2 regions of the Bradyrhizobium sp. 170 genome follow, and region 2 is predicted to be linked to the other one. Evidence: predicted binding sites of a transcription regulator. Region 2 holds the regulator's gene; the other holds the start of a gene.
The links. Region 2 encodes LexA, which represses DNA repair genes until DNA is damaged. Its sites were predicted from a motif close to TGTTCNNNNTGTGTTCNG; they were not measured.
Positions count from the first base shown of each region.

Region 1: rmuC (DNA recombination protein RmuC) is a predicted target of LexA. The motif match lies at 3,755-3,772, and genes of this name have one in related genera.

Region 1 is NZ_CP064703.1:8,572,705-8,584,727, reverse strand. Features, by position in the region: gene recR (recombination mediator RecR) at 1-450, shown strand, start outside; gene IVB05_RS40500 (hypothetical protein) at 475-900, shown strand; gene IVB05_RS40495 (AmpG family muropeptide MFS transporter) at 1,006-2,367, opposite strand; gene rmuC (DNA recombination protein RmuC) at 2,516-3,724, opposite strand; gene def (peptide deformylase) at 3,895-4,422, shown strand; gene fmt (methionyl-tRNA formyltransferase) at 4,564-5,496, shown strand; gene truA (tRNA pseudouridine(38-40) synthase TruA) at 5,618-6,355, shown strand; gene dapE (succinyl-diaminopimelate desuccinylase) at 6,480-7,634, opposite strand; gene IVB05_RS40465 (DUF805 domain-containing protein) at 7,627-8,241, opposite strand; gene dapD (2,3,4,5-tetrahydropyridine-2,6-dicarboxylate N-succinyltransferase) at 8,303-9,148, opposite strand; gene IVB05_RS40455 (pyrimidine 5'-nucleotidase) at 9,349-10,044, opposite strand; gene IVB05_RS40450 (DUF1036 domain-containing protein) at 10,214-11,263, opposite strand; gene argB (acetylglutamate kinase) at 11,296-12,023, opposite strand, start outside.
Region 2 is NZ_CP064703.1:4,263,563-4,275,585, reverse strand. Features, by position in the region: gene IVB05_RS19760 (NADH:flavin oxidoreductase/NADH oxidase) at 1-504, opposite strand, end outside; gene IVB05_RS19755 (hypothetical protein) at 563-862, opposite strand; gene IVB05_RS19750 (HAD family phosphatase) at 986-1,612, shown strand; gene IVB05_RS19745 (hypothetical protein) at 1,620-2,399, opposite strand; gene IVB05_RS19740 (hypothetical protein) at 2,430-3,014, opposite strand; gene IVB05_RS19735 (hypothetical protein) at 3,032-4,801, opposite strand; gene glp (gephyrin-like molybdotransferase Glp) at 5,275-6,486, shown strand; gene lexA (transcriptional repressor LexA) at 6,698-7,399, shown strand; gene IVB05_RS19720 (hypothetical protein) at 7,650-8,066, shown strand; gene IVB05_RS19715 (hypothetical protein) at 8,106-8,387, shown strand; gene IVB05_RS19710 (ComEC/Rec2 family competence protein) at 8,498-10,795, opposite strand; gene IVB05_RS19705 (hypothetical protein) at 10,949-11,206, shown strand; gene IVB05_RS19700 (SPW repeat protein) at 11,318-11,680, opposite strand; gene IVB05_RS19695 (hypothetical protein) at 11,944-12,023, shown strand, end outside.

The sequences.
Region 1 (12,023 bases), 4.3 Mb from region 2:
GCAATCGACAAGATCCAGGTCTGCAAGACCTGCGGCAATATCGACACGCAAAATCCCTGCACGGTCTGCACCGATCCGCGCCGCGATCCCTCGACCATCGTCGTGGTCGCCGACGTCGCCGATCTCTGGGCGCTGGAACGGGCGAATGCGACCAACGGCCGCTATCATGTGCTCGGCGCCACATTGTCGCCACTCGACGGCGTCGGCCCGCAGGATCTGACCATCGACGCGCTGGTGGCGCGCGCGCACGAATCACAAGTCGGCGAGATCGTTCTGGCGCTGAATGCAACGGTTGATGGCCAGACCACCGCCCATTACATCACCGATCTCCTGCAGGACGCCAACGTCAAGGTGACCCGGCTCGCGCATGGCGTGCCTGTCGGCGGCGAGCTTGATTATCTCGACGAAGGTACGTTATCGGCTGCCATGCGGCAGCGAACGCTGTTCTAACCCACATCAACGGAACTGATCGACATGACGAAACCGCGATTCGGCAAGCGCTCCTGTTTTGTTTTCATGATGGCGGTGGCCTTTGCCGCGCCTTCCGCGTGGGCGCAGCAGGCCGAGCCGGCGCCGAAGCCCGGCAAGCCGATCAATGCCGGCGATGTTCTGTCCGGTGAACTCAACGCCATGAAGGGCGGCAAGAAGAGCAAGCGCGCCGCGACCTACCAGATCACCAGCGAGCCGCGCCGGCTGCCGCCGCCGAACGGGTTGTGCAATCTCGAGACGGGACCTGAGACGTTCCAGCTCGTCACCAGCAGCGACGCCCAGGCCGCGCAACTGAAGAATTTCATCGGCAAGGAAATTTCCGTGAAAGTCGACGAAGTCGCCTGCGCGCAGGACGCCGGGCAGATGAGCGAAGCCGTGATCACCAAATGGAGCGTGGTGACCAAGCATTGAGTATCGAACTTCGTAGCCCGGATGGAGCGAGCGCAATCCGGGATGATCTCATCGCCGTCGGACCGACCCCGGATTTCGCTTCGCTTCATCCGGGCTACAAGAGACTTAAACCTTCACCGGCCCCACCGCATCGAAATGCCCGCGGCGCTGCAGCCAGGCCAGCAGGATCAGGCTGGGGATTGCGACCACGACGGAGATTACGAAGAACTGCGGCCAGCCCGTCGCCTCTGCCACATAGCCCGCACCTGAGGACAGGTAAGTGCGCCCTACCGCGGCGAGCGCGGTGAGCAGCGCGTATTGGGTCGCCGTGTGCAGCGGGTTCTGGCACAGCGCCGAGAGATACGCGACGAAGATCACGGTACCGATCGCGCCGGTGAAGTTTTCCGCCGAGATGGCGACGGCCAGCGCCCATTGATTGGTGCCGACAAGGGCGAGCCACGCAAACACAAGGTTTGAGACCGCTTGCAGCACGCCGCCAATCCAGAGGCTTGCGACCAGCGAATAGCGCCGCGCCACGTAGCCGCCGGCAAAACCGCCAATCAGGGTCGCGGTCAGGCCGACGCCCTTGACGATAGCGGCGTAGTCGACCTTGCTGAACCCGATGTCGATGACGAACGGCGCCGTCATGCTGCCGGAAAATGCGTCGGTGAGCTTGAATGAAACCACGAACGCGAGGGCCACCCAGGCGTACTTGCGGCTGAGAAATTCCGAGAATGCACCGATCGCGGCGTGAAGCACGCGCGAAAATGCCGTCTCGGTGCTGGTCGCGGCTTCCGCGGCCGCGGATTGTGTCGGTTCGGTTGCAGCCAGCGCTGTGACGGTGCCAATCAAGATCAGCGCCGCCATCACCACATAGCCCCACGTCCAGGCCAACGATCGCGCGATATCTGCTCCCTCGAATCCGCTGACGATGACCAGCACGCCGGCGGTCGAGACCAGCATGCCGATCCGGTAGGCCGCGACGTACGAGGCCATGCCGGCGGCCTGCTCGCTCTCGGGCAGGCTTTCAACGCGGAACGCATCGACCACGATGTCCTGGGTCGCCGACATCACGGCGACCAGAAGCGCGCCAAGTGCCACGAACAGCGGTGAGCGCGCCGGGTCGGTCAGGGCCAGCAGCAGGATCGCGCCGATCAGGAGCAGTTGCGAAAACACCAGCCAGCCGCGCCTGCGGCCGAAGGCGCGCGTGAAGATCGGCACATGCAGTGCATCGACCAGCGGCGCCCACAAAAACTTCAGCGTATAGGGCGTGCCGACCAGTGCGAACAGCCCGATGGTTCCGAGATCGACGCCGGACTCGCGCATCCATATCTGCAGTGTCGATCCCGACAGCGCCAACGGCAGGCCGGACGAAAAGCCGAGCATCAGCACGATCAGAACGCGCGGCTGGAGATACACGGCCCACGCCTCGCGCCAGGTTGGCGCAGGTGTGGCCGATGTCGGGGAGGCAGCTTCAGGTGCGGTCATGGGAGGGTGTTAACAGATTCTGCCACAAAAAGACTGTCATCGGCCGGCTTGACCAGGCGACCAGAATCGTAGGGTTGGTAGAGCGAAGCGCAACCCACCATTCGTGATGGGTTTCGCTGCGCTCTACCCATCCTACTACGTCGGAACCCTACTCCCCCGCCTGTAGCTTGCGCGGCACGGGGAACAGCTCGGCCGTTCCGCCCTTCACCACGCGCGCCGCCTCGACCGGCGCATCGGTCTTGCTGAAATCGAGTTCCTCGATCCGCCCGGCGCGCTTTTCGATCTTGTCGGCGGAGATCAAAACCTGTCGCACATCCTCGTTGACGTCGCCAAAATGCTTCTGCAGCTTCAGCACGCGCTCGCGCAGGCGCCCCAGATCGTCGCCGAGATTGAGCACCTCGGTGCGGATCTGGTCGGCGGCGTCGCGCATGCGCGCGTCTTTCAGGATCTGCTGCATCACCTGGATCGCCAGCATCAGCAGCGAGGGCGACACCAGCACGACGCGGGCGCGGTAGGCCTTCTGGATCACGTCGTCGAAACCGTCGTGGATTTCCGCATAGACCGATTCCGACGGCACGAACATCAGCGCGGTGTCCTGAGTCTCGCCGGCGATCAAATATTTCTCGGCGATGTCGTTGACGTGCTTCATCACGTCGTTGCGCAGGCGCTGGGTAGCGAATTTGCGTTCCTCGTCGCTGCGCGCGTCGTGCAGCGCGGTCATCGCTTCCAGCGGAAATTTCGCGTCGATACAAAGTGGCCGCTGGTCGGGCAGGAACACCACGCAATCCGGGCGCTTCCCCGTCGAGAGCGTGTGCTGGAACGCGTAGGAGCCCTGCGGCATGCCGTCCTGCACGATCGCTTCCATCCGCGCCTGCCCGAACGCGCCGCGCGACTGCTTGTTGGCGAGCACGTCGCGCAAGGTCGTCACCTGCGACGTCAGGTCGGTGAGGTTCTTGTGCGCGTTGTCGATGATGCCGAGCCGCTCATGCAGCACGCGCAGACTGTCCATGGTGTGGCGCGTGGTCGCTTCCATCGACTGGCCGACCCGGTGCGTCACCGAATCCAGCCGCTCGTTGACCGCGCGCGCCATCTCGGCCTGGCGGCCGGCCAGCGACTGGGCCATGGCGTCGACCCGGCCGGTGGATTCGCTCTGCGCCCGCAGCATCTGGCTTAAGCGCTCTTCCAGTTCGTCGGCGCGAATCGCCTGCGCCATCGCCAGTTCCGCGCCCCGGCGGCCGGAGCGGGCGATGACGATGGCGATCGCCAGCAGCAGCACCAAAGCGAGCGCGCCAAAACCGGCCAGCGCCTCGCCGACGTGGATCGGCAGGTCGCCGACGATGAAAAGAATTTCGTTCATACGGCTATGTAGCCCGATTCGCCGGCTTTCGCGAACGAAGAGGGAACATTTATGGTAAATGAAGGCTTAATTTTCGTGGTTAACGCGTCGTTAAAAATCATGGTTAAGGCCGCCTTAACGGACGCCCCGGCGCATTGACCCCGGCAAATCAGCAGCTTAAATCGCGCGCTATGGCCTTAAGAGAAATCATCATCCTGCCGGACAAACAGCTCCGGCTAGTCTCCAAACCCGTCGAGAAGGTGACGACGGAGATCCGCAAGCTTGCCGACGACATGTTCGAGACCATGTACGAGGCGCCCGGCATCGGGCTCGCGGCGATCCAGGTCGCGCAACCCTTGCGGCTGATCACCATGGACCTCGCCAAGAAGGACGAGAACGGCGAGACCAAGCCGAGGCCGCGGGTGTTCATCAACCCGGAAATCATCTCCTCGTCGGAGGAATTGTCGGTCTACGAGGAGGGCTGCCTCTCGATCCCCGAATATTACGAGGAGGTCGAGCGCCCGGCGAAGGTCCGCGTTCGTTTCACCGATCTCGACGGCAAGGTGCACGAGGAGGACGCCGATGGGCTGTTCGCGACCTGCATCCAGCACGAGATCGACCATCTCAACGGCGTGCTGTTCGTCGACTATCTGTCGAAGCTGAAGCGCGACCGCGTGTTGAAGAAGTTTACCAAGGCCGCCAAGCGCGCGGCGGAATAGGCCGCCACTCTATCGACCGTCGTACCCGGCCTTGTGCCGGGCATCCACGTCTTTCTTTCTCGCTGCACGGAAGACGTGGATGGCCGGGACAAGCCCGGCCATGACGGATAAACTTAGCTCACACCGAGATCCATCCGCCTCATGCCGCTCCGCTTGATCTTCATGGGCACGCCCGATTTCGCGGTGCCGACGCTGCTCGAACTCGTGGCCCATGGCCATGAGGTCGTGGCCGTTTATACTCGCGCGCCGAAGCCGGCCGGGCGTGGCATGAAGCTGCAACTGAGCCCGGTCGAGCAGGAGGCGCGGCGACTCGGCATTCCCGTGCTGACGCCAACGACGCTGAAGACGCCGGAAGCGCTTGAGGAGTTTCGCGCATACAATGCCGATGCGGCGGTCGTCGTCGCCTACGGCATGATCCTGCCGCAGGCCATTCTGGATGCGCCGCCGCTCGGCTGCTTCAACCTGCATGCTTCACTTTTGCCGCGCTGGCGCGGCGCCGCCCCAATCAACCGCGCCATCATGGCAGGCGATGCCGAGAGCGGCGTGATGGTGATGAAGATGGATATCGGCCTCGACACCGGCGACGTCGCGATGGCCGAGCGGCTGGCGATATCGGACGCCATGACCGCCGCCGACCTGCACGATGCACTGGCGCCGCTCGGCGCCGACTTGATGGTGCGTGCGATGGGCGGGCTCGCCCGCGGCGGGCTGCAGCTCCAGAAACAGAGCGAAGACGGCGTGACCTACGCTGCCAAGATCGAGAAGGCCGAGGCGCGGATCGACTGGCAGCGCCCGGCGCGCGAGGTGCTGCGGCATATTCACGGCCTGTCGCCGTTCCCCGGCGCCTGGTGCGAGATCGCGACCGATGGCGAACCGGCGCGGATCAAGATTTTGCGCTGTGAACCCGCAAAAAGCTCTGGCACATCAGGCGAAGTGCTCGACGATCGCCTGATCATCGCCTGCGGCGATGGCGCGATCCGCATTCTCGAACTGCAACGCGCCGGCAAAGCCCCGATGAAAGCGGCGGACTTTTTGCGAGGCACGCCGCTGAATGCTGGCGTGCGGTTCTCTTAACACTGTCATACCCCGCGAAGGCGGGGTATCCAGTACGCCGCGGCCTTCGAGATTGAACCGAGACGCCGCGGCGTACTGGATCATCCGCCTTCGCGGATGATGACGGCTCCACTGGATTGATATGCCCCGCTACAAGCTCATCATCGAATATGACGGCACGCCGTTTTCCGGCTGGCAGATCCAGGACAACGCACCGACCGTGCAGGGCGCGCTGGAAACTGCGGTGATGGCGATTTGCGGCGAGCAGGTTCGCGTCCACGGCTCGGGCCGCACCGATGCCGGCGTGCATGCGCTGGCGCAGGTGGCGCATTGCGATATCCAAAAGCCGTTTCCGCCCGGCCGGCTGCGCGACGGATTGAACGCGCATTTGCGGCCGCATCCGATCGGCGTTCTCTCGGCGGAAATCGTCGCCGATGATTTCGAAGCGCGCTTTTCCGCCAAGAGACGCCACTACCGCTACCGCATCACCAACCACCGCGCCAATCTTGCGCTCGACATCAAGCGAAGCTGGCGGATACCGCGCCATCTCGATACGGATGCGATGCAGATCGCAGCGCAACGCCTGCTCGGCAAGCACGACTTCACGACGTTTCGCGACACTGAATGCCAGGCGAAATCGCCGGAGAAGACGCTCGACCAGCTCGACGTCGTCAGGCAGGGCGACGAGGTTTTGATCCTGACCTCGGCGCGCTCGTTCCTGCACAGCCAGGTGCGCTCGATGGTGGGCTCGCTGGTCTGGGTCGGCGAAGGCCGCTGGAGCGCCGACGACCTCGCCGCAGCACTCGCCGCCCGCAACCGCGCCGCCTGCGGCCCTGTCGCGCCGCCGGACGGATTGTATCTGGTGCGGGTGGAGTATTAAGCGTCGCCGACGATCTCGTAGGATGGGTGGAGCGAAGCGATACCCATCGGGCTAGCGGCGAGGTGATGGGTATCGCTGCGCTCCACCCATCCTACGATTCTTCGCGGACGATGACGGCGGTGCACTACCCGAAATATCGGTCCAACACACCTCGATAAATCTTCGTCAGCTTCTCCAGATCCGACACCGGCGTGCGCTCGTCGATCTGGTGCATGGTCTGGCCGACCAGACCGAATTCGATCACCGGGCAATAGCTCGAGATGAACCGTGCGTCCGAGGTTCCGCCGCTCGTCGAGAGTTCCGGTTTGCGTTCCGTCACCTCCTCGATCGCGCTGACGGCGAGGTCGGTGAACGCACCGGGCTTTGTCACGAACACGTTGGAGTTGGAATATTCCCACACGATGCGGGCGCGGATGCGGTTGCCACAGGCTTTCGCCAGCCGTTCCTCGACCAGCGCGCGCAGCGTCTCCTGGGTGTGGTTGTCGTTGAAGCGGATGTTGAACTTTGCGCGCGCCTGTCCGGGGATCACATTGCTTGCGGTGTTGCCGACGTCGACGGAGGTGAATTCGAGATTGGAAGCCTGAAACTGCGCGCTGCCGTGGTCGAGCGGCTCGTCGGAGAGCGCCACGATCAGCCGCGAAATATCCGGCACCGGATTGGCAGCGCGATGCGGATAGGCGACATGGCCCTGCGCACCGTCGACATAGAGCGTGCCGGATTGCGAGCCGCGGCGGCCGATCTTGATGCAGTCGCCGAGCACTTCGACATTCGACGGCTCGCCGAGCACGCAATGGTCGAATTTTTCGTCACGCTCCGCGCACCATTTCAGGAGCTTGATGGTGCCGTTGACCGAAATGTCCTCTTCGTCGCCGGTGATCAAAAACGAGATCGAGCCTTTGGGCTTGCCGCCATTGTCTTTCAGATAGTCGAGCACCGCAGCGACGCTGCAGGCGATGCCGCCCTTCATGTCGACCGCGCCGCGGCCATAGAGAAAACCGTCCTTCACCTCGCCCGAAAACGCGCCGAGCGTCCATGCGGCTTCGTCACCGGGCGGCACCACGTCGGTATGTCCGGCAAAGGTGATGTGTGGCGCTTCAGTCCCGATACGAGCGTAGAGGTTGTCGATATCTGATGTGCCGGGCTCGCCGAAGGTGACGCGATGCACCTCGAAGCCGGCGTCTTTCAACAGGCGTTCGAGGACGCCGAGCGCACCGGCGTCGGCAGGGGTGACAGACGGGCAGCGGACGAGGTCGCGGGTAATGGAAACGGCGTCATTCATAGCCCGGCTTAACACGCCAAACCGGCGGCGGGCCAGCCTTGTGCGGGACCATTTCGATCTCGCTCTGCTGGTCCCAGGGCGGCCGCGTATCGCGCGGCGGCGGCGCCAGCGGGTCGGCGCCGAACCGGTTGGTCTTGCGCGAGCCCTTCAGGCAGTACATTTCGACGAAGCCCCACAGGCACAGAGCGGACGCGGCAATGGCGAGCGGCAGGTCGGCATAGGAATCGGGAAGCCGGTCCGCAAATTGATTGTGGAGGCCGGGCATTGCGAAGAACGGCACCATCCACCAGCCGCTCTTGTCGCGGTCATGCAGCCGCTTGATGGAGGTCGCGAAACAGACCCACATCAGCAGCGAGGTGCCGACCAGCTTGATCAGGAGCCGGGGGAGGTCGGCCCATGTCAGGGACCGATACGCGTCGGGATCCACCAGCTTGAAGAGGTCGCTGGCGCCGATATGGATGGGTGCGGCGCTGCCGAACAGGCCGTGGATCGCAACGACCACCAGCGCCACGGTCGCCATCAAGCCAAACAGCACGGGCATAGCGAGCCAAAATCTGGCGCGGCTGATGCGGCCGTCAAAGCGGAACAGGTACCAGGTCCAGTCCATGCCCAAACCTCCGGAGGCCGGCAGAATACATTGGTCGCGCGGAAAAGCCCCCGGTTCGATCCTAATCCCGCAGCAGCTCGTTGATGCTGGTCTTGGAGCGGGTGCGTTCGTCGACGCGCTTGACGATCACGGCGCAGGCGGTGGACGGGCCGGGCTGGCCGTTCTTCAGCGGCTTGCCGGGCAGCGCGCCGGGAACGACCACCGAATATTCCGGAACTTCGCCGATGAATATCTCGCCGGTCTCGCGGTCGACGATCTTGGTGGAGGCGCCGAGGAACACGCCCATCGCCAGCACCGCGCCCTTGCGTACGATCACGCCTTCGGCGACTTCCGAGCGCGCGCCGATGAAGCAGTCATCCTCGACGATCACGGGCTCGGCCTGCAGTGGCTCCAGCACGCCGCCGATGCCGACGCCGCCGGAAATATGCACGCGCTTGCCGATCTGCGCGCAGGAGCCGACGGTGGACCAGGTGTCGATCATGGTCGCTTCATCGACATAGGCGCCGAGATTGACGAAGGACGGCATCAGCACGACGTTGCGGGCGATGAAGGCCGAGCGGCGCACGATCGCGCCGGGGACGGCGCGAAAACCTGCGTCGCGAAAACGGTTCTCGCCCCAGCCCTCGAACTTCGAGGGCACCTTGTCCCACCACGACGCCTTGCCCGGGCCGCCGGGAATAGCGCTCATGTCGTTGAGGCGGAACGACAGCAGCACCGCCTTCTTCAGCCACTGATTGACTTTCCACTTGCCGTCAGCCCCGCGCTCGGCGACGCGCGCCTCGCCCTTGTCGAGCAGTTCGAGCGCGCCATCGACGGCCTCGCGAACCTCGCCCTTGGTCGACGTCGAAATGCCGTCGCGGGCATCGAAGGCGGCGTTGACGGTGGATTCGAGTGCGGACAGGGACATCGGGATTTCCTTAGGGATTTCGGGCGGAGTTGACGGGCTTTTTCGGGATTTGGGCAGGGAGAGTCAAGGCTCTCTCGTCGTCCCTGCGAACGCAGGGACCCATAACCACAGGCTCCGATTGCTGATCGGGATGTCTGCCAGAGTGCCTCTTACCAGCGGCCGCGGCGTATAGGTCCCTGCGTTCGCAGGGACGACACCGATCAGGTACTCAACTTCTCCAAAAACCCCGTCAGATCATCCGTCACGTGATCCACGTAAGCCGCATCCCGGCCTTCCAGCTCCCAGTCCTCGCGCACCACTTCCTTGGCGCCGTCCGGCACCACCAGCACCGTGGTCATGCCGAGCTGGTGCGGCACCACGAGGTTGCGGGCGAGATCCTCGAACATCGCCGACCTCAGCGGATCCACGCCGTGGACGCGCAGGAATTTGTCGTAGGTCTGCGGTGCCGGCTTCGGTTCCAGTTCGGCGGCGATGATGTCGAAAACCGCCTCGAATTGCTCTGTTATGCCGAGCCGCGCCAGTACCGCGCCGGCATGGTCGGTCGAGCCGTTGGTCAGGATCAGCTTGCGGCCGGGAAGTTTTGCGATCGCAGCCCCCATCGCGGGGTTCGGCTCCAGCGGCGAGTGATCGATCTTGTGCACATAGGCCAGATAATCGTCGGCGTGAACGCCGTGTTCGGTCATCATGCCGCGCATGCTGGTGCCGTAGCGGCGGTAATAGTCCTTCTGGATCACGCGCGCTTCTTCCGCGGAGATTTTCAGATAAGCGCTGATGAACTCGCCGATCCGCGCGTCGACCTGTTGCCACAGATTGACGTGGTGCGGGTACAGCGTGTTGTCGAGATCGAACACCCAGGTGTCGATGTGGGCGAAGGGGCGGGGGGAATTGGTTTTCATTTGCTGTCTCAACCCGTCGTCCCTGCGAACGCAGGGACCCATACGCCGCGGCGGTTATTGGTGTGCACGGTGCGTGTTGCCTTTGGTCTTGGGTGGCGTCGTAGCCAAAACTCAGTTCGGTGGCTATGGGTCCCTGCGTTCGCAGGGACGACGAGAGAGTGGTGTTCCATCACGGCATCGCAAACCGAATTGTCTTGCCGCCGCTCGACATATCCACCGGCGCAAAGCCGATCCGCGCAAGCCCGCGGGTGCCGCAATCGCCCTGTTCCGATATCTCGAACTTGCTCTCGCGCGTGCAGAGCTCCTTCGGGCCGCCCCAGTTCAACGGCTTGTCCCGGTATTTGACGGCGCGGTTTTCGCCGTCGACGGCTTCGGCGAAACTGTAGACCTGCTTCGGCTGGCCGGTCACGTCCGGATGCAGGCACTTGCCGGGATCGATGCGGTACCAGCCGCGGCTGGTCACCGCCTTGCCGTCGTCGGTGGCGACCGCCGCCATGATCTTGTGCGGCGTGTCGTTGCACCAGGTCAGCCCCGAAGAGGAGGGCTTTTGCACGGCTTCGACCATGGTGGTGAAGAAATTCTGCGACTGCACGACATCAGCGGCGAGCCCGCGGCTCTTCAGGAACGCGCTCAATGCGCCTTGCGTCTTCGGCCCGTCGACGCCGTCGATCGGCGCGGCGTCATAGCCGGCGATGACCAGCAGCCGCTGGATGCCGGCGAGCCGCGCCTGCTCGTCGTCATATTCGGAGTCCTCGGCCAGATAGGCGACCAGGTTGCCGTCATCGGTCCGCGTCGGCGTGATCTGGGTGAAGGGCGCAGGCGTCTGGTTGCCGCGGCACTGGCGGGCGGCGGCGATGACGAAATTTTCCGGCGCGATGCACAGCGTGTCGCTGCCGTTCTGCGGGATCGGCGAAGCGCCGTAGACGCCGAGCGCGCGCGCATTCAGCAAGACGCGGTCGGCGGTCAGCGCGCCCTGCAGCACCACGCGGCAGGCGGCGGGATCGATCCGGAACCAGCCCCGCGTCGCCGTCGCCGCCTTGTCGTCGATGCCGATCGCGGCCTCGACCACATAGCTCATGCGGTTGCAGAGTTTTAGATCGGCGAACGCGGGCAGGGAGGAGGCGAACAGCGAAATCGCCGCGGCCGGCAGCGACATCAGGAAACGGGCCAATGCCGAGCGCGACCTCTGTGATGCTCTCCGCTCGTCAAGCCCAGCCATGACGGCCTCTGTTCGCATCGCCGCTTTGTGCATCACTTGTGGATCAGCGTGCCGGTGCCCCGGTTAGTGAACAATTCGAGCAGGACCGCGTGCTGCGTCTTGCCGTCGATGATGACGACGCCTTGCACGCCCTGTTCCAGCGCGTAGATGCAGGTCTCGACCTTTGGGATCATGCCGCCGGAAATCGTGCCGTCGGCGATCAGTTTTCGCGCGTCCTTGACCGACAGTTCCGGAATCAATTTTTTCGACTTGTCGAGCACGCCGGGAACGTCGGTCAGCAGCAGCAGCCGCTTGGCCTTCAGCGCGCCCGCCACCGCGCCGGCAAAGGTGTCGGCGTTGACGTTGAGCGTGTGGCCGTCATGCGAGGTCGCCAGCGGCGCCAGCACCGGGATCAGCTCGTGGCCGATCAACTGGTTCAATAGCGTCAGATCCACCTTGTCGGGATCGCCGACGAAGCCGAGGTCGATCGCCTTCTCGATGTTCGAATCCGGATCGACCATGGTGCGCGTCGTCTTCGACGCCTTCACCATGTTGCCGTCCTTGCCGCTCAAACCTACCGCCTTGCCGCCGGCTTCGTTGATGTAGCCGACCAGCTGCTTGTTGACCGACCCCGCCAGCACCATCTCGACGATCTCGATGGTGGCGGCATCGGTGATGCGCAGGCCGGCGGCGAATTCCGACTGGATGCCGAGCCGCTTGAGCATGGTCGCGATCTGCGGCCCGCCGCCATGCACGACCACCGGATTGATCGCGGTCTGCT
Region 2 (12,023 bases):
GGCCTGCCCCCAGGCCTCGATCAGATCCTTCACCTCGCGCGTTTCCAGCGCCCTCGGCACCGGCCATTTCTCGCTATGGGCAATCGCGCTCGGCGCCACCGGCTGCCATGCCTCCCAATCTTCGATGTCAGGCGTCCGCTCAAGCGGACGGTCGCCCTCCCACGGCCTTGTCGCGCGCGCCTTGCGGCCGGAATGGCCGAGCTGAATGCCGGCGACTGAATTCTGCTGCCTGATGAATTTGACGAGGCGGCCCAGCGGCTCGACGAACTTGTCGTCCCAGATGCCGAGATCGCCGACCGTGCCGCAGCCGCGCCGCTCGACCTTGGTCGATTCCACCACGACGAGGCCCGCGCCCCCGGCGGCGAACTTGCCGGCATTCATCAGGTGCCAGTCGGTCGGAAAACCTTTCTGTGCCGAATATTGATGCATCGGCGGCACCACGATGCGGTTCTTCAGCGTAACGCCGCGGATCGTCATCGGGGAAAACAGCAGCGTTTCCGTCATCTGTGGTTTCCTCGCCTGCGGACATCATTGTCCCGGCATCACGCCGGGAAGTGTCTTCTTACTTTGCGGCGCCCTCGGCGGATTTGGCCTTCGGCTTGGCCGGCGGCGCCTTGGCCGCCGCTTTCGGCGGCGCACTGTCGCTGCGCACGGTGCCCCAGGGGTCCGTCTTCTGTTGTTCCGGTATGTTGCCGAGCGACCTCCGATAGGCCCGCTCGGCGTCCTTCTCGGCCGCGATTTCCGCAGGCGTCTTGGGCTTGTCCTCCTCGCCATATCTGGCAGGACCTTTTTGGGCCGCAGCGGGTCCAGCGAATAACGCGATTACGGCGACGGCGCCCAGAATTCTCCCAACGGCTTGCATTCGACTACTCCCTGAAATAGGCCCCAAGCCTTAGCATAGCTCGTGCACCGGCTTAAGCGCCGGATCGGGCCGAAATCAGTCCAGCCCGTTGCCCATGCCTGACCAGTTTTGTAAACGATTGCCATGAATTTGCCGCCAGCGCCCTCCTCCGTCGACGTGTTGTTGTTCGACCTCGGCCGTGTCGTGCTCGACATCAGTTTCGACCAGGTGATGGCGAACTGGGCAGGGCACGCCGGCTGCGAGCCCGCCGACCTCGCCAGGCGTTTTGTCGTCAACGACAATTTCAAGCATCACGAGATCGGCCGGATCGACGACGCGGCGTTCTTTGCGAGCCTGCGCCAGTCGCTCGGCATCGGCCTCACCGACGCGCAGTTCCTGGAAGGCTGGAACGCGATCTTCACCGGCGAGATGCCGGGAATTGCGCCGCTGCTGGCCGGCGCAGCACAACGCCTGCCGCTTTATGCTTTTTCCAACACCAATCCGGCCCATGTCGCGCATTTCTCTCAGGCCTATGCCGACGTGCTCAGCCATTTCCGGCAGATTTTCCTGTCCTCGAGCATCGGTTTGCGCAAACCCGACGCCGAAGCCTATGATCATGTGGTAAAAGCCATCGGCGTGCCGGCGTCGCGGATCCTGTTCTTCGACGACTCGGCCGCCAATATCGAAGGTGCGCGGGCGCGCGGCCTTTGTACCATCCACGTGACATCGACGGATGACGTGGCAAGGACGCTTGCTGCGCTCAGGATCTAGCGGCCGTCTACCACCGGCCCTGAAGACGCAAGCTCTCGGCGAGGTCGCCACGAAAATGGTGCTGCCCGAGGTGCATCAGCTTGCATTGCAGATCGACCCAGATCTTGCCGCCGATATCGCGCCAGCGGCGGCAGAACGCGTAATCCTCCGACAAATAGCGACCTGAATCCGGATCGACCATGCAGTCGAAGAACAGCCAGTGCAGATGCGCCTGCGGATTCGGCGGGCCGTCCGGAACGTAATTCAGACCGGGGTATTTCTCCATCATCTGCAAGAATACATCCCGCTTGATGCACATGAAGCCGGTCGGCGCCTCCGCGACCTCGACGAAGCCGTCGGCGTCGGCATAGCTACTGACCCGCTCGGCGCCATGGCCGATCGGGTTGAAGGGGTATTCGGTATAGCGGTCCTCGAATTGCTGCCGCGTCGTGCCTGCCGGGAGGCCCTGTTCAGGCCAGTTGAAGTTCTTCATCGGATAGACACCGGCGGTGACGTCGCGGTCGATCAGCAAGAGGCGGCACACCGATTGCGGCGTGAAGGTGATGTCGGAATCGATCCAGAACAGGTGCGTCAGCGTTTCGTCGGACAGGAACTTGAGCAGCATCTTGTTGCGCGAACGGGTGATCAGGCTCTCCGAATGCATGTGCAGGATGCATTGCAGCCCGAACCGGTTGCAGTGATGGGTGAGCTCGAAGATGCTGGTGACGTAGTGCATGCTGACCGCCGAGATGTAGCACGGCGTCGCGAACATCACCTTCATCGATTTCAAGGCTTCGTCGGGTAACATTTTCCGTCGCTTGTTGGCTTGCGGGTCGGTCTATTTCGGCTGCTGGGTGTCGGCCGGCCTCTCCGTCGGCGTGGGCTTGATCGCGGGCGCGGACTTTGCAGCTGCTGGCTTGGTTCCGTTTGCAGGCGGCTGTTTTTGCGCAACCGGCGACCCGGGCGGTTCGGGTGCGGCAGGCCCGCTCGGTCCGATCGACACCGAGATGCCGAACAGTCGCCATTGCCCGTGCACCGGCGCGAACGCCAGTTCGAAATTGACCTGGGTCGGCACCGAGGGAAAGAAGCCCGCCATACGCATCAACCCGTTGGCCTCGATCTGCGGCAGCAAATTGAGCTGCGGATCGATCACCGCGACACCCGACAGATCGAGATTGTCGTTGCGCTGCTTGGCGAATATTTCGGCCAGCCGCGCCGCCGTATTGGTCTGGAAGCCGGGCGCGCCGAGGTCGCGCAGGACGGTGTAATTGCCGGTTTTGTTGGCCTGATCGAGCGCCAGCAGCGTCGAGCGGATCAGGATCATCACGCCGTTGCGATCGATCTGCGCGGGCTTCGGCGCTTGCTCGGGCGCCTGCTGCGCATGACCGCCGGACGTGCTTGCCGCCATCACAGCCGCAAGCATCAGAACCCGCCAGCGAACTACCACTGGAGTCCGATCGCGCTGCGCACGCCGACCACATTTCGCTCCATGCCAATGCCCGCACCGGCGTTGATGACAACCGCATAGTTCTTGTTGTCATACAGCAGCGCCGTCGCTCCCACGCCGAAGGCGTTGCTGCCCTGGAAGTTGCCGTAGCTTGCCGAAATGCCAAACCGGCGCCCCGCCTGCAGGGCCGGCGACGCACCGACGGCGAGCGCCAGCGCGGTGCCGGTACGCGCCTCGAGCCGGTTGTCGGTGACCTGAGATTGCAGCGAGGTTACCTGCGACTGCAGCGAGGTGAGGCTTTGAGGGTTGAAGGTGGTGGTCGCCAGATTGCCGTTGGCGTCGCTGGTGACGAACGAGGTCGGACCGGATTGTGCGGCAAGGCTCGTCGCCGAGGCGATGCCGGACATTTTATAGGTGCTCGTCGCCGTGCCAATTGCGACCTGGTTCGCCGCTGTTGTGGTCGCGCCGCTGCCGATCGCGGTCGAATTGGCGAATGTCGCCGTGGCGCCGGTGCCAAGGGCGGCCGAATTCGTTCCGGTCGCCACCGTGCCGTCGCCGAACGCGGCGCCACCATTGGAAGCCAACGCCCCGGCGCCGACAGCGATCGAACCGGTGGCGGTCGCGCCGTTGCCTATCGCAATCGAATTAACGCCGGTGGCGGCGGCCGTGTTGCCGACGGCGACCGCGCCGGTCGCGGTTGCCCGCGCACTGGCGCCCACCGCCGTGGCACCGGTGGCGCTGGCGACGCTGGCCTGGCCGATCGCGGTGGTGGCCGCGCCGGTGGCGTTGCTGCCTTCGCCGAAGGCGCTGGCGGTGGCACCGTTGGCGATGCTGCCCCGGCCGGTCGCGGTCGCGCTGACGCCATTCGCTTTGCTGAGTTGGCCGATCGCCGTCGCGTTGGTGCCGTTGGCGAAGGCACTCGTACCGGTCGCCGTCGCGTTCGCGCCAATTGCCGAACTAAAGGCCCCCGTCGTGGTGGCGAAGGCCCCGGTCGCGGTGCTGGAGCCGCCGGTCGCGGTGGCGAAATCGCCGGTCGCGGTAGTGCCCGCGCCCGTTGCCGTCGCGAAGTTACCGCCGGCGGTGCTGAACACCCCCGTCGCGGTGGCTTGAGCGCCGTTGGCGGTGCTGGCGTAGCCGGTCGCGGTCGTTTGAGAGCCGTTGGCATAGCTGCTCACGCCGGTCGCGGAAGCTTGATCGCCGTTGGCAAAGCTGCCCATGCCGGTCGCGGTCGCGGTGACACCGTTCGCAACACTGCCAGTGCCGGTCGCGGTGGCCAGGGCGCCGTTGGCCAGACTGGCCATGCCCGTTGCCGTGGCAGAAGCTCCGTTCGCCTGGCTGAAGTAACCGGTCGCCGTGGCGCTGCTCCCGTTCGCGTTGCTATTTGTGCCTGTCGCGGTCGCATCGACGCCGTTCGCGATGCTGAGCGTGCCCGTCGCGGTCGCCTGCGCACCGTTCGCGAAGCTGACCGCGCCCGTCGCGGTCGCATCGGCGCCGTTCGCGATGCTGAGCGCGCCCGTCGCGGTCGCGTTGCTGCCGTTCGCTGTGGCCACAGAGCCATACGCCGTTGCGAAGAAGCCCGTCGCATTCGCTCCCGACCCCACTGCGGTGGAGAAGGCACCTGTCGCCGCGGTGACGGTACAGCCCGCGCCGGTAATGTTGCCGCCGGTACCGGAAAAGCATTGAGCGAAGGCCGGCGAGACGCCGACCGCCGTCATCATCCCGGCCGCCGCCGCGAGGCTGCGCAAGGTCCCGCCGCAGAGCATGCTGCTCGCCAGCAGGCTCGCCCGGCGATCGGATGGAAGAATTACACCGGAAGCGCGCGGGGACGCAGAACCCGTTGCCGTAGCTATCGCCCCCGTCATCGTCCGCTCCGGCTTCGCGCGAAACCAGCTCGGGTGAGCCAGCCTGTGGCTGGCCAAAACTTTGGGCGCCCACACCTCAATCTCAGGGAACCCTACCCCAATCACAGATGCGAACAAATCGCTGACGCGGATTGAGACGATTCCCGCCTGACCTCGGGTGAGATTGCAGAATAATGTTGCTGTTCAGCAACATATCCCGGTGAGTTCAGGATAAAATTCAGACAGCGGATGAATTCCGAAACTGCGGTATCGGGCGCAAGCCTTCCGCGCCGCATTTTTGCCTCCGCTCGCGCTCTCCGATATGAAGGCGCGCGCGATCTCGTCGCCGGGCCGAACAGCTGAACAGACGCGCTTGCACCCGAGGAGAAGTGCCCGTGGCCTTGATGCCTGTCGCCGATGCACTTGCTGCGATCCTCAGCCGCGCCGAACCGTTGCCCGAGGAAATGATCGCGCTCGATGATGCCTTTCATCGTGTGCTGGCGCGCGACGTCGCGGCACGGCGGACGCAACCGCCGCAGGCGATGTCGGCGATGGACGGCTATGCGGTGCGCGCGGCGGATGCCGCCGATATCTCGGCACGGCTGAAGGTGATCGGCGAGGTCGCGGCCGGCCGCCCGTTCGAGCGCAAGGTAGGCCGAGGCGAAGCGGTGCGGATCTTCACCGGCGGCGTGATCCCTGATGGCGCCGACGCCGTCATCATCCAGGAAGACACCGGCGTCGACGGTGACCATATCAACATCACGGAAGCCGCCGTTTCCGGCCGACATATCCGGCCTGCCGGCGTCGATTTCCGCGAGGGTGACGTGCTGCTCACGCGCGGACGCCACCTCACCGACCGCGACCTGTCGCTCGCCGCCGGCATGAACTATCCGGAGCTTGCGGTGCACCGCCGCCCGAAGGTCGCGGTGCTTGCGACCGGTGACGAGCTGGTGATGCCGGGGTCGACCCCGGGCCCGGGCCAGATCGTCTACTCCAACGGCTACGGAATCCGTGCGCTGGCGCGCGCCGAGGACGCCGAGGTCGTCGATCTCGGAATCGCCGCCGACACGGTCGCCGCCACCGCGCAAGGCATCCGCCGTGCGCGCGAGCTTGAAGCAGATATCCTGATCACCATGGGCGGCGCCTCGGTCGGCGACCATGACCTCGTCAAGCGGTCGCTGGAGGCCGAGGGGACGACCATGGCGTTCTGGCGGATCGCGATGCGGCCGGGCAAGCCGATGATGCATGGCAGGCTGGGTGCGATGCGGGTGATCGGCCTGCCCGGCAATCCCGTCTCCTCCTATGTCTGCGGCTTCCTGTTTCTGGTGCCGTTGATTCGTGCATTATCGGGCCGCGACACCGTCCATCATCGGCGCGAAAGCGCCCTGCTGGGCCGCGATCTCGCTGCCAACGACCAGCGCGAAGACTATCTTCGGGCACGCCTCGAAGAGCGCGAAGACGGCACGCTGATCGCGGTGCCGGTGAACCACCAGGACTCATCGCTATTAGGGAATCTCGCTGCGGCACGGGCACTTGTGATACGTCCGCCGTTCGCGCCGGCTGCCGCGAAGGGTTCGCGGTGCGAGCTGCTCCGGCTGCCGGAATGACGCCTGAACTGCGCCTTTGAGGGTGTCTTCAGCCGAAGCCGCAATGCGTTCACCTGAAATTAAGTGGTTGCGGAACACATATCGAACATATAGTGTCCGTTCATGATTTGTTTCGACTGCTAGTGTCTATGGTTGGGAGTTTTGGGGACTCCCGCAATGGACCCTGGAGATTCGGGACCGAAAGACTGTACCAACCGGGGGAATGCTCGCGATGCTTACGCGCAAACAGTATGAACTTCTGCGTTTCATCAATGAACGGCTGAAGGAAGCCGGCGTACCGCCCTCCTTCGACGAGATGAAGGATGCGCTCGACCTGCGCTCGAAATCCGGAATTCACCGCCTCATTACGGCGCTGGAGGAGCGCGGCTTCATCCGCCGCCTGCCCAACCGCGCCCGCGCCATCGAAGTCATCAAGCTGCCGGAGCTGGCTGCCGCCGCTAACGGCCGCCGCGGCTTCACGCCGAGCGTCATCGAAGGCACGCTCGGCAAACGCTCCGTAAGCGCGCCGGCCAGCGAGGACGACGGCAATCGCCCGGTTGCCGTGCCCGTGATGGGCCGGATCGCCGCCGGTACGCCGATCGAGGCGCTGCAGACCCGCAGCCACACCATCAGCGTGCCGCCTGACATGCTCGGCTCCGGCGAGCATTACGCGCTCGAAGTGCGCGGCGATTCCATGGTGGACGCCGGCATTCTCGACGGCGACATGGCGCTGATCCAGCGCAACGAGACCGCCGACACCGGCGACATCGTGGTGGCGCTGATCGACGAGGAGGAAGCCACGCTAAAACGCTTCCGCCGCCGCGGCGCCTCGATCGCGCTGGAGCCCGCCAATGCCGCCTACGAAGTCCGCATCCTGCCGCCGAACCGGGTCCGGATTCAGGGCAAGCTGATCGGGCTGTACCGCAAATATTGACCTGCTGGATGCGGACGTGACTGCGACGGCAATCCCGCCCCGGCCTTTCGGCCGGGGTTTTTTGCTGCATGCCTGGAACAAAACTGCGTTAGCGCGTTTGTGATTTTGACGCAGTGCGCTAGCCGCAGAATTGCCCAGAAACAAGAAAAGGCTCTGCGCCAAGTCCGCTCTGAATATGTCCACTCTGATAGAGGCCTGTGCCTCCTTCTTGCAGACACGGGTCAGCTATCTCAAACGAGGGAGCCATCCGATGTGTGACTATAGCCTGCACGCTGTGGCGACGCGGCCTGCCAAGGTCGGCGAGACGCTGATCACCACGACATTCCGCGGTACATCGACCCGCGGCTTTGCGTCGGAACGCGAGCCTTCAGTGGCGGTCTGCATGCTTCCCGGCACCGAACTGGCGTTCGCCGAGGACGTCAAATACGACAACCGGTGGATCTGGACGCGAACCACCGACTGGCGGGTCGGCAAGTTCAACCAGATCGAACCCGAAGTGACCGATCGCCACCATGACGCGATCGAATTTCCGGACGGAAGCCATGTGCTGGTGACGCAGCTTTGCGAAGGCCAGCGCGCGACCGTACTGCAATTGCCGGTGACCGAGGGCGAACGTGCGGCAAAGGTGACGGAAGCGCCACCGGCCGAATCCATCGTGACCGGATAAACGACGCGCATGTGATCCGCCGGTTCAGGCCGGCGGATCATGGTGATATGGTTTTTTGAGAAACTAGGCGCCGAGGGGCAGTCGGTGGTCAACAAAGTCACATGGCAAAGAGCCGGACGCGTCACGGAGCCCGGACGGTACATGTTCCGGTACGGCTGGCTCACCATCACGGCCGAAGATCTCGCGATCTGGCGGCAATTCCCCGAGGCGTCGTTCACGCTGGTCAACCTGCCGTCGACCCCCGACGCGCCGGAGGAATTCCACCTCGGCGCATTCGAAATACCGGCCAGTCCCTCAAGCCCCCCGCTCGACGAGCACTGAAGTTCGTCTGGAGCCCTGGGGCTCCAGATTTTTGATTCGACGCGTTTTCTTGACGCGAACCGGTCTCCACCCCGGATCAAGTCCGGGGCAGGCTTTCGCTGGAAAACGCTCTATTCCTCCGCCTGAAGATCGGCCTCGGCCGGCGTGGCGTCGACCGCGCGCGGCGGCACGACGCGCGGCGCCAGAACGGCTGCGTCTGCTTCGCTCTCGTCCGCGATGGCCGGCGACCACGGGCGGTCGATCCCTCTGGGTTTGGCCGCCTCGACGACAAATCCGTCACGGCCTCGCCGCAGCGCCATCGCGCCCTGCCGCCGCAGCCGGTCGGCATCGATGACGGAAGCCGCGCAGGAAGCGGGCGCCTGCCGCAGCGTCACAATCAGCGCGGCGCGCTCGCAATCGTCCGAGAGTGCCTCGGGCCTGAGCGCCTGCGCGATCAGGGTGCCGCCGGCGGATTGCATCACGCAGCCAAAATCGTCGCATGAGACGCCTGATGTGAGCGACGCGTCAGCCGCCGTTCGGGCGTCCGCATCCGCCGCCAGCCACTCCTTCAGCAGGAAAGAATCCCGGGAGCCCTTTGCCGCATGCATCAGATGCAGCCGGCCGTCCTGCCCACGGACGCCGACATTGCGGCCATCGGCGGAAATCAGGATATCTGGCTGCGGCACCCTCGCCGCCCAGAGCGCCGCAACCACGACCAGTACGGCGCCCGACCAGCGCAGCGGCGTGCGCAACAGGCCGAGCAGGATGATGCCGAGGCTGGCCGCAATCAGCGGGCCGATGCCGAACGCCGGCACGCGGCCGACCGCGCCGGGCAAAGCCGCGACCCATTGCGTCACCGCGATCATCCAGTCGATGCCGACACCCATGATCGCCCAGAACAGGCGATCGAACCCGAACGGCATCGCGACGAGTCCGAGCAGGCCCGCCGGCATCACCAGCGCTGACACCACCGGCATCGCCGCGAGATTGGCGAGCACGCCGTAAGGCGTCACCCGGTGGAAGTGAAAGGCCGCGTACGGCATGGTCGCGAGCCCCGCCACCAATGAGGCCAGCAACAGCATCGTGATCTCGCGGCCACCCCACAGCGCCACGCGGGCGGTCGCGGTATGGTCCGGCGTCGCGAACAAACGCGGCATGCCGATCTGCACCAGGGCAACGAGGCCAAGCGTCGCCGCAAACGACATCTGAAAACTCGGATGCACCAGCGCCTCCGGCGCGACTGTCAGCACGATCAGGGCCGCGACCGCGAGCGTGCGAAACGTAATCGCCCGGCGATCGACCATGACCGCGATCAGCACCACGGCCGTCATGAAGAACGAGCGCTGCGTCGCGACCTCGGCGCCCGACAGCAACAGATAGAACGCGGCGGCGACCAGGGCTGCCGCAGCCGCCCATTTCTTGATGGCGTAGCCAACCGTGAGAACCGGAAACAGCGCCAGCAGCGCCCGCACCGCAAAGAACACGACGCCCGCGACGACGGCCATGTGATAGCCCGAGATTGAAAGGACATGGCCGAGACCGGAGATGAACATCGCGTCGTTCACCGGCGGCGAGATCGCGTCGCGCCGCCCGGTCAACAGCGCGGTTGCAATCGCGCGCTTGTCACCCTCCAGCGTGGTCCTGATCCGCGCGTCGATCGTATCGCGCAGGCCCTGCATGAACGCCGAATAGCGCAGGCGCAGCCCGCCGCCGGTAGCGGGCGGCTCCGCGGTCTTGATCGCGCCCATCACGAAGCCGGAGGCGCCGATGCCGGCAAAGAACATGTCGCGGCTGAAATCGTAGCTGCCCGGCCGCACCGGCGTGAGCGGCGGCAACAGCCGCGCCTTGAGCTCGACGAAGCTGCCGACCGCGGGCGCCGTGCCCTTCTTCACCGATAGCCGCACGCGCTCGAGCCTGGTCGTTCCGCGCGCGCTTTCCATGGTGACGACGCGCAGGACAAAGCGGTCGGTGCGCTCGCGGATGTCACGCGTTTCGACAAAGCCCGTCAACGATACCGAAAACATCGGCCGCGCCAGCACGCCATGCGCGACCCGCGCCGTCTTCCAGGTCGCGATCGCAAAGCCCGCGGCGACGGCGGCGATCATGACGGCGACAGGAAAGAATTTTTGCCGCCGCAACAGGACCGCGACCGCGCATAGCGCGATGCCCACGACGGCGGCCACCGACAGCACCGGCTCGTGATCGGCGGCGAAATAAAAGGCGATGCCGGTGCCGAATGCCACGGGCACCCAGGGCAGCAACCGCCCGGCGCCGGCTTCGGCACGCGCCCAAGCGCGCAGGGTTTCGATCAGCGGCGGCCAGAAAGCGGGACGCGACGGCGCAAAGCCGCCAATAGGCGCCACAGCGCGTGGCGGCCAGGTCCCGGCATAGCCCCGCTTCCGGCCCGAAATGTCGCCCTGCTCCGCCACCCCGGTCTACACCTTACGATCCCGTGGAGAGCACAAGACTACCGGACGGTGTATTGCGGCCGCTAGCGGAACGGATGCAGAAACCGGAAGAAATGCACATCGACCGGCGCTACACTGGGACATCCCAGGAATCGGACGAAGGTCGGACATCCCATGAAGCTTGCGGCCTGCATTTCGATTGCACTGGCGATAACGGGTCTGCCGTCCGCACTGGCAGCGGCCGAACAATGCCGCTTCATCGAGGCGAGGCTAGAGCGCGAGGCGTGCTACCAGCGCCAGGAAACGGCGCGCGCCGCGCGGCAGAAAGCCAGCGAGGCCCGGGAGGCGGAGCAGCAAAAGCCTTACGAGCCCATGACGCAGGAAGACGCCCAACTCGCAAAATCGCTGCGCAGCATTTGCCGGGGCTGCTAGCGGGTTCGTCGACGCCGCGACCTACTGCGCGATCAGTTCAAGACAACGCCCGTCGCGGCCGACCGCTATGCGATAGCGGTCAAGCCGACAGGGCGATCAACTTCCTCGTCCTCAGCCGGCGCCGTGATGCCAGCGATCGTGCCACCAAGTGCTGAAATCACGATCCGTCATCAGCTCCCAGACAGCAAACAGGATCACCAGTAGGCCCGACAACAAGCTGCTCACCGTCGCTGCGCCCGGCTCGTAGCCGACCGTCCACGGTGCGACCACCAGTGCCAGACCCAGAAGCATCTCTCCCCATTCCTCCAGGTAGGAAGGAATGACAAATGCCTCGACGGCAAACAGGATGACGCCCAACCCGAGTGCGATGGTTAGCCAGACCGCTGCCCCGGCCATGCCCAGGACAAACGGCGACGCGACCAGCCACGCACCCACTACCAGGCTGGCAACGTCCTGCCAGTGTTGAATGCGCATAATGCTCACCTCCCTTCCCCCATGGATATGGTGGTGCGGCACTGAAAGCGTATCCGTCCGGCCTGCGATGTGTTGCCGCTGCTCTTGCCCCCCGAGCCACCATCCAGTCCCGGCAGCCCGCCCGGAAAGCGCTCTTGAAAGCGCTCTTGCAAGTGCGCCGCAGCAGGATGCACACTGTGGGCGCTTGACGAGGTGTCAACGTCTACGGCTCTCGGCCCGACTGGAATTCACAGTTGCGCTCAGAACGAGAGGAGCATGACGCCATGCGAGAAATCGAAATCCACGACTATGCGCGGCAGTTGCTGGAAGCACATGGCGCCAAGGCCATTGCAGAAGCTGCCCA